2 regions of the Mixta mediterraneensis genome follow, and region 2 is predicted to be linked to the other one. Evidence: riboswitches for the same ligand, from Rfam matches in the RefSeq annotation. Region 2 holds a riboswitch; the other holds the start of a gene.
The links. Region 2 has a riboswitch for thiamine pyrophosphate ahead of thiB (thiamine ABC transporter substrate binding subunit). Riboswitches for the same ligand answer to the same signal wherever they lie in the genome.

Region 1: linked by a shared signal. The riboswitch ahead of thiC (phosphomethylpyrimidine synthase ThiC) and the one ahead of thiB (thiamine ABC transporter substrate binding subunit) in region 2 are both predicted to bind thiamine pyrophosphate.

The regions. Positions count from the first base shown of each region.
Region 1 covers NZ_JASUAZ010000044.1:6,299-10,226, reverse strand. Annotated here, with positions in the region: gene thiC (phosphomethylpyrimidine synthase ThiC) at 1-1,638, opposite strand, end outside; TPP riboswitch at 1,727-1,825, opposite strand; gene rsd (sigma D regulator) at 1,916-2,422, opposite strand; gene nudC (NAD(+) diphosphatase) at 2,512-3,282, shown strand; gene hemE (uroporphyrinogen decarboxylase) at 3,326-3,928, shown strand, end outside.
Region 2 covers NZ_JASUAZ010000015.1:50,059-53,986, forward strand. Annotated here, with positions in the region: gene thiP (thiamine/thiamine pyrophosphate ABC transporter permease ThiP) at 1-1,385, opposite strand, end outside; gene thiB (thiamine ABC transporter substrate binding subunit) at 1,361-2,347, opposite strand; TPP riboswitch at 2,394-2,498, opposite strand; partial or broken gene sgrR (HTH-type transcriptional regulator SgrR) at 2,556-3,477, opposite strand; gene QRY16_RS11295 (MFS transporter) at 3,725-3,928, shown strand, end outside.

The sequences.
Region 1 (3,928 bases), on a different contig from region 2:
AAAACGCGCTTTAGACATGGCGTTATCACGGATCTGCGCGCCGGGATGACCTTTCGCGAGATCGGCGGCATGGGCGGCAATCTTATAAGTGATTAAACCTTGCTTCACGTCTTCTTTATTTGGCAGACCAAGGTGCTCTTTTGGCGTGACGTAACACAGCATCGCACAGCCAAACCAGCCAATCATTGCTGCACCAATACCTGAAGTGAAATGATCGTATCCCGGTGCGATGTCAGTCGTGAGTGGACCGAGGGTGTAAAACGGCGCTTCATGGCAGTGCGCCAGCTGCTCCGTCATGTTGCGACGAATCATCTGCATGGGTACATGCCCCGGACCTTCAATCATCACCTGAACATCATATTCCCAGGCGATCTTCGTCAGCTCACCTAACGTATGCAGTTCGGCAAATTGCGCTTCGTCGTTGGCATCCTGAATCGAGCCGGGCCGCAAGCCATCTCCCAGCGACAGCGAAACGTCATAGGCGGCACAGATTTCACAGATGTCACGGAAATGCTGATAAAGAAAACTCTCTTTGTGATGCGATAAACACCATTTAGCCATAATCGAGCCGCCACGCGAAACAATACCGGTCAGGCGTTTGGCAGTCATCGGCACGTAACGCAACAACACGCCGGCATGGATGGTGAAATAGTCAACGCCTTGCTCGGCTTGCTCCAGCAACGTGTCGCGGAAAATTTCCCAGTTAAGGTCCTCTGCCACGCCATTTACTTTTTCCAGCGCCTGATAAATGGGCACGGTACCAATCGGAACCGGGCTGTTACGCAGGATCCATTCACGGGTTTCATGGATATAACGCCCGGTGGAAAGATCCATTACCGTGTCGGCTCCCCAACGAGTCGACCAGACCAGCTTTTCCACTTCTTCTTCGATCGAAGACGTAACCGCTGAATTACCAATATTGGCGTTCACCTTCACCAGGAAGTTGCGGCCAATGATCATTGGTTCCGATTCAGGATGATTGATATTGGCGGGAATAATGGCGCGACCGTCGGCGACTTCCTGTCGGACAAACTCGGGGGTAATATTTTCTGGCAGGTGCGCATCAAAGCTGTGTCCTGCGTGCTGTTGCAGCAACACATCGCCACGAATACGCTCGCGACCCATATTTTCGCGCAGCGCAATATATTCCATCTCAGGTGTGATGATGCCCTGACGTGCATAATGCAGCTGCGTCACACAGCGGCCCGCTCTGGCACGACGTGGTTTGGGCAAATGCTCGAAACGCAGATGATCGAGACCGTCATCGGCCAGGCGCTGTTGGGTGTAGGTTGAGCTTGTTTGCCCGAGGTTTTCACTGTCATTGCGTTCGGTAATCCAGCCCGCACGCAGCTTTTCAAGGCCGCGGTGTACATCAATTTGCGCCTCGGGATCGCCGTAGGCACCCGCAGTGTCATACACGGGCACCGCTTCGTTGTCTTCATAACGAGGATTATCTTTGCTTCCGCCCGCCAGGGTTGGGCTGAGCTGTATTTCGCGCATTGGCACGCGAATGTCATTACGGCTGCCAGTGATCCAAATGCGTTTAGAGTTAGGGAATGCGCTGCCGCCCTGTAGTGAATCTATAAATTTCTGCGCCTGGGCACGTTGTTCGCGACGGTTGGTTTTCGACATAGACATAGCAATTTTCCAGTTAAAGGGGAACGTTGCTTGTCCGGAGTTCGGAAGGAGTAAGCGATACGGTGGACAACGTGTTGCCAGCGTACGGATAAAATTTACTCTTGTTCCCTACGCAGGTTCTAACCTGGTCAGGTTCCGCGGATCCCGAATGAACGGTCTCAGCCCTAAGGCACTCCGACAAGAAATTAAAAACGGGTTTATCAGACTTTCGTCGTCAAAACCCATCCAGCATAGAAGGGCTGATAGATAATCACAAGATATTTACATGCGCTTAACGCTAAGCGGGGCGAGTGAGGTGATTATCGTTAGCTACCGGTGGGCGCGCCAGCTGGTGATCCCATGTGAGTTGAATCAATTTATCTTCCAGCGTGAAGCGTGCTTCCAGGACTTCCCCCACTTCAGACAGGGCTTGCTGGAAAGTCATGCAGTTATCATCGTCAATCGATTGCTGTAAGTGACCATCATAGATCTGCATCAGACGTTCAGTATTTGCCTCAAGCGGCGGATAGAACTGTGCTGCAGCAATCATTGGGTTGTCGCCATTCATTTCGCTCACCACGCGCTCGTAAATACTGAAATGCCCGGCAGAAAGGTAGTCGACTAAGCCGTGACAAAAATTATCCAGCGCCTGTTCATCCAGCGTCGTTAACGCCTCTTTGTTAGGTTTCATTCCTATTAAATGGTAATAAGCGACCAGGAGCTGACGACGGGCTTCAAGCCACGAATCGATGAGTTCGCTGCTGCCACCTACGCGCTCGGTCAGTACGTCTAACTGGTTAAGCATATCTAACTCCATGTGAGTTATAGTTGTTTGTCTACACACTTAACATCAGGACTTCAGCGTGTTGTTTAACGCTAAGGATGACGAAAAAAATGCAATGCGAGATCTCAAGCGTAGACGCTGGATGGTGGGTTGTCAGCCATGAGCAAAAACTTTGGCTACCGCAGGGCGATTTGCCGCATGGAACTGCAAAGAAGTTTGGCTTAGTCGGCAGTAAAGGTCAGGTCATTGGCGAGTGGCAAGGTGAAAAAGTCTGGCTCATCTGCGAATCGCGTGCCGAGAGTATGCTGTCGGTACGGCAATTAATTGATGAAGAGGTTGGGTTATTTCAACTTGCCGGACGGGGTGTTCAGCTGGCTGAATTTTATCGTTCCCATCGATGGTGCGGCTATTGCGGCCACGAAATGCACCGTAGCAAACTTGAGTTCGCCTGTTTGTGCAGCCATTGTCGTGAACGTTATTACCCACAAATTGCACCCTGTATCATTGTTGCCATACGGCGTGGTGAGGAAATTTTGTTGGCGAATCACGCGCGGCATCGCAATAACGTTTATACCGTGCTGGCGGGATTCGTCGAAGTGGGCGAAACCCTGGAACAAGCTGTCGCGCGTGAAGTGATGGAAGAGAGTAACGTGCGGGTAAAAAATGTACGCTATGTGACTTCTCAACCCTGGCCTTTTCCGCAGTCGCTCATGGTGGCTTTTATGGCGGAATATGACAGTGGCGAACTGCAACATGATGGCAAGGAGCTGCTGGATGCCGCCTGGTTCCGCTATGACGCGCTGCCAGTATTACCGCCGCCTGGCACTGTGGCGCGCCGTCTGATAGAAGACACCGTAGCCATCTGCCGCGCCGGTGCATAAGGAAAGTGCTACACTACGCGCCTGAAATTGAGAGAGCCTTAAAATGAATGAACTGAAGAATGATCGTTACCTGCGCGCCCTGTTACGTCAGCCGGTTGATGTCACACCGGTCTGGATGATGCGACAAGCCGGGCGTTACTTACCGGAGTACAAAGCGACCCGCGCCGAAGCGGGTGATTTTATGTCGCTATGTAAAAACGCCGAGCTGGCTTGTGAGGTGACGCTGCAACCGCTACGCCGCTATGCGCTGGACGCAGCGATCCTTTTCAGCGATATTCTGACCATCCCCGATGCAATGGGTCTCGGCCTGTACTTTGAAGCCGGTGAGGGCCCGCGCTTCTCAAACCCTGTTACCTGCCGTGCCGATGTTGAACGCCTGCCGGTTCCTGACCCAGAACAAGAACTGGGTTATGTAATGAACGCGGTGCGTACTATTCGCAAGAATCTGCAAGGCGCAGTCCCGCTGATTGGCTTTTCAGGCAGCCCCTGGACACTGGCAACGTATATGGTTGAAGGCGGCAGCAGCAAAGCTTTCACTAAAATTAAAAAGATGATGTATGCCGATCCCACAACTCTGCATGCGCTGCTGGATAAACTGGCGGATAGCGTCATTTTGTATCTGAATGCGCAGATCCGCGCCGGGGCA
Region 2 (3,928 bases):
AACGGGCGTTTCAGCGCGCGCAGCTCAATGAGCCGCAGCCGGTTCCAGCCGCTGATGCCGAGCGATCCACACAGATTTGCATAACGCTCAGCCATGTCGCGCATAGGATTTTCCAGCACCTTTAAAGCGTAAGGGATAGCGATCAGTGCATTGGCGAAGATGACCAAACCGTCAGCAGAAGTGGGCAAACCGATGGTGGCATTAAATAGCAGAAAGAAGCCTGTTGCCAGCACGATACCGGGCATCGCCAGGATCAGCATACCGCTGGTATCCATGATTTGCGCCGCGACGTTGCGCTGGCGCAAACGCAGTTCCCGGCTGCTCCACAGCAGCATCATGGTGAGCAGCACGCATAGCAGACCCGCGCCGGATGCAATCCGCAACGAAGTCAACGTGGCTTGCCACAGCGCGGGTTGGACCAGCGCGCCGCGTAACCCACCGTGCAGGCCATCCACAATCACCGCCAGCAGCGGGGGGAGCAGCAGCAGCAACGCCAGGGCAATCAACAACACATCACTGAGGCGAGCAAAATACGAATCCTGTGGATCGCGCCAGCCGCGCAACTGGCTGCTCCCTGCCGGGATCGCCTTACTGAAACGCTGGCTAAGCAGCACCAGCGTCAGGCAACAGATTAGCTGAATGAGCGCCAGCAGCGCCGCCCGGCCGGGATCGTAGTCGTAGCTCAGCGCCTGAAAAATGGCAAGTTCGATAGTGGTTGCCTGTGGCCCGCCGCCCAGCGATAACACGGTGGCGAAACTGGCAAAGCACAGCATAAATATCAGCGCGCCGGTGGGCAGCACCTGTCGGCGTAGCCATGGCCATTCCAGCAGGCGAAAATGGTGCCAGCCGCGCAGGTTGAGTTGCGCGGCCAGTTGGCGCTGTTCAGCCGGAATACTTTCCAGCGCCTGTAACATCAAACGCGTCGCCAGCGGTAAATTAAAAAAAACGTGTGCCAGCAAAATGCCTTGCAGCCCATACGGCGAAAAGCCATAACGGATGCCAAAAAACTGGCAGATCTGCGCCAGCCAGCCGACGCGACCATAAACCGTGAGCAGGCCAAATACGGCCACCAACACGGGCAGCACCAGCGTCATTGCGCACAGGCGCAACAGCAGCTGACGGCCGGGAAAGCGCCGACGATAAAGCGCACGCGCCAGCGCAATCGCAGGCAGCAGCGACAGCAATGCAGATAGCAGCGCCTGGCCGAAAGAAAAGGCGATAACGTGGTGCAGATATTCATCCTGCAATACGCTGTGCCAGGGCGTGTCTGGCGCGGCCATCCATAGCGTAGAAAAGGCCAGCAGCGCCACACTGCCTAACAGCAGCGTGGCGAGCAGGCCGGGAATCAGCCAGAGCGGCATTAACGGCTGACGGCGCGTTGCCATGCATTAATCCATTCTGAGCGGTGGGCGGCAACCTGTTGTGAAGAATAGTGCAGCGCAGTATTGGGTATGCTCAGCGACGAGAAACCTGCCGGCAGATCGGTTTTTATAACCGGATACATCCAGTTGCCGGTTGGCATCGTGTGCTGGAAGGCGGGCGACAACATGAACTGCATAAACTGCTGCGCCAGTTTTGGCTGTTTGCTGCTGGCCAGTTGCGCGGCGACTTCAACCTGCAGGTAATGCCCTTCAGCAAACGGCGCGGCCGCATAGGTATCTTTTTTCTCTTCAATAAGGTGGTAAGCGGGAGATGTGGTGTAGCTGAGCACCAAATCACCCTCACCCTTCAGGAACAAACCGTAGGCCTCACTCCAGCCTTTGGTAACGGTAACGGTTTTCTGCGCCAGCTTCTGCCATGCCTGGGGTGCCTGATCGCCATACACTTTTTGCATCCACAGCAGCAGGCCTAAACCCGGCGTACTGGTGCGTGGATCTTCATAAATAACGCGCCATTTTTCTGGACTATCAACCAGTTCTTTCAGGCTTTTGGGCGGGTTCTTCAGTTTGTTTTTATCATAGACGAAGGCAAAGTAGCCGTAATCGAAGGGGATAAAGGTTTTATCCTGCCAGCCGCCAGGCAGTTGCAGCTTGCTGGTGTCTACGTCGCTGGCAGCAAATAAGCCGGTCTGCTGCGCGGCCTGTAGCAGATTATTATCCAGGCCCAGAACAACATCGGCTTTGCTGTTTTTACCTTCCATGCGCAGGCGATTAAGCAGCGATACGCCATCTTCCAGCGCCACGTATTTCAGTTCGCAATGACATTGTGCTTCAAAGGCTTTTTTCACCGCCGGGCCGGGTCCCCAGTCAGCGGAGAACGAATCGTAGGTGTAAACGGTTAAAGTCGGTTTAGCGGCAAAAGCAGAGGCCGACAACAGCAGCAACAGGGACAGGACTTTGTTTAACACTTTGCGCTCCTTCAGGAGAATGGTCGTTGAGTCGCAAAGGATCTGAGCTGGCTGGCCTCTCAAATCCCTACGTCGGTACTAACCGAATCAGGTTCGACGGGTATATCTCAGCATCTTACGGCAATCGCAAGCGGCACCCCGTTGAGAACGCGTTATTCTAGTCATTTCGCGGCCAGGGTGAAAGGATCACAGCGTCGGCGGCGTAAACCAGCTCATCGCTAATATCCGGCAGCACCCAAATTGAAACGTCATTAATTAAGGCGCGAAAACCGAAATAATCATCAAAGGCGGTGATTTTTAGCTGGCTTTGCTGGTTGCGCACTACGCTGTAAGGCCTGCTGCCAAGGGGGTGACGGGCAAAATCGCGCCGCTCCGGCCATTCACGCGGCAGGATTATCGCGCTCACGCTGCCAGGTAACCACGGCAGCCAGTCGTCGGGCTGACTTAAGGTAATGTCCAGCGTCCAGGGGGCGGGAGAAGTGATGTGTTGCAGATGCGAAAACAGGGGCTGATAACGCAGCCGTTCCAGGCTGCTTATCACATCGGCCATTTCTAATTCTCGCCCGTGATGAAAGCGGATTGCGGGACGTAAGAAAAAACGCCAGTGCAGTGATGAGATTCGCTGCCAGTGATGCACAATATTGGCTTCAGCTTCCCCTTTTTCCTCATTTATACGCGTTAATCCACTGAAAATTTGTCGTGCTATATGCGTTTCGGAGCGACGCAGTGGCGATCCGGGCAGCAAATTGAGCCGCGGGCGATAGTAAAATACGCCTGCCCTGGCGAAAGCTGCGGCCCAGACAGGCGCTAATCATCTGGCGCACCTGGTCTTTATCGCCAACCAGCTGAACAAGTTGATCGATGCGATCCTGTTCCAGCAAATCTTCGGCCCGCTGTTGCTGCAACGCCAGACAGGTATAGCAAAACGCTAGCTGTGAACGTTTGCCACGCCCGGCTTCCGCTTGCCAAATCAGCCAACCGGCGACTTGCATAGCGTTGAGCAAGTTACGCATATGGCGACGTGAACAGTGCAGCAATTCCGCCAGCTCATTCAGCGTGGTGATTTGCGTCTGGCCCTGGCAGCTTTGCCACAGGCGAATAAATTGCTGCTTAAGGCGCGATGAGGGCATAAAAGAGGAACTCCCGGTAAAAAGCGCTCTGTTTTTCCTGCCTCATATTAGAAACAAACTTGATCTCATTGGAAGAGCGGGGGGCATTTAGCAATAAATAGCGCTCTGCCATGATCGCGCAGCCATGCGGGATCGTATTCTGAGTAGGGTGTAATTACACCGCCAGCAGGTTTTTCACCGCTGGCTTTTTTTAGGATGCACGCTATTGTCTACCCTTCTTTTTTCCTCATTTTAAAGGGATTGCGGTATGAAATCGCGCGTCAATCCAGTTTATCTCGCGTTTATGGTGACGTCGTTCATGATTGGCGTGGCGGGTGCATTACAGGCGCCGACGCTCAGTCTGTTTTTGACCCGTGAAGTGCAGGCGCGTCCTTTCTGGGTTGGGCTATTTTTTACCCTCAACGCGATTGCAGGGATTGTGGTCAGCATGATGGTGGCGAAACGTTCGGAC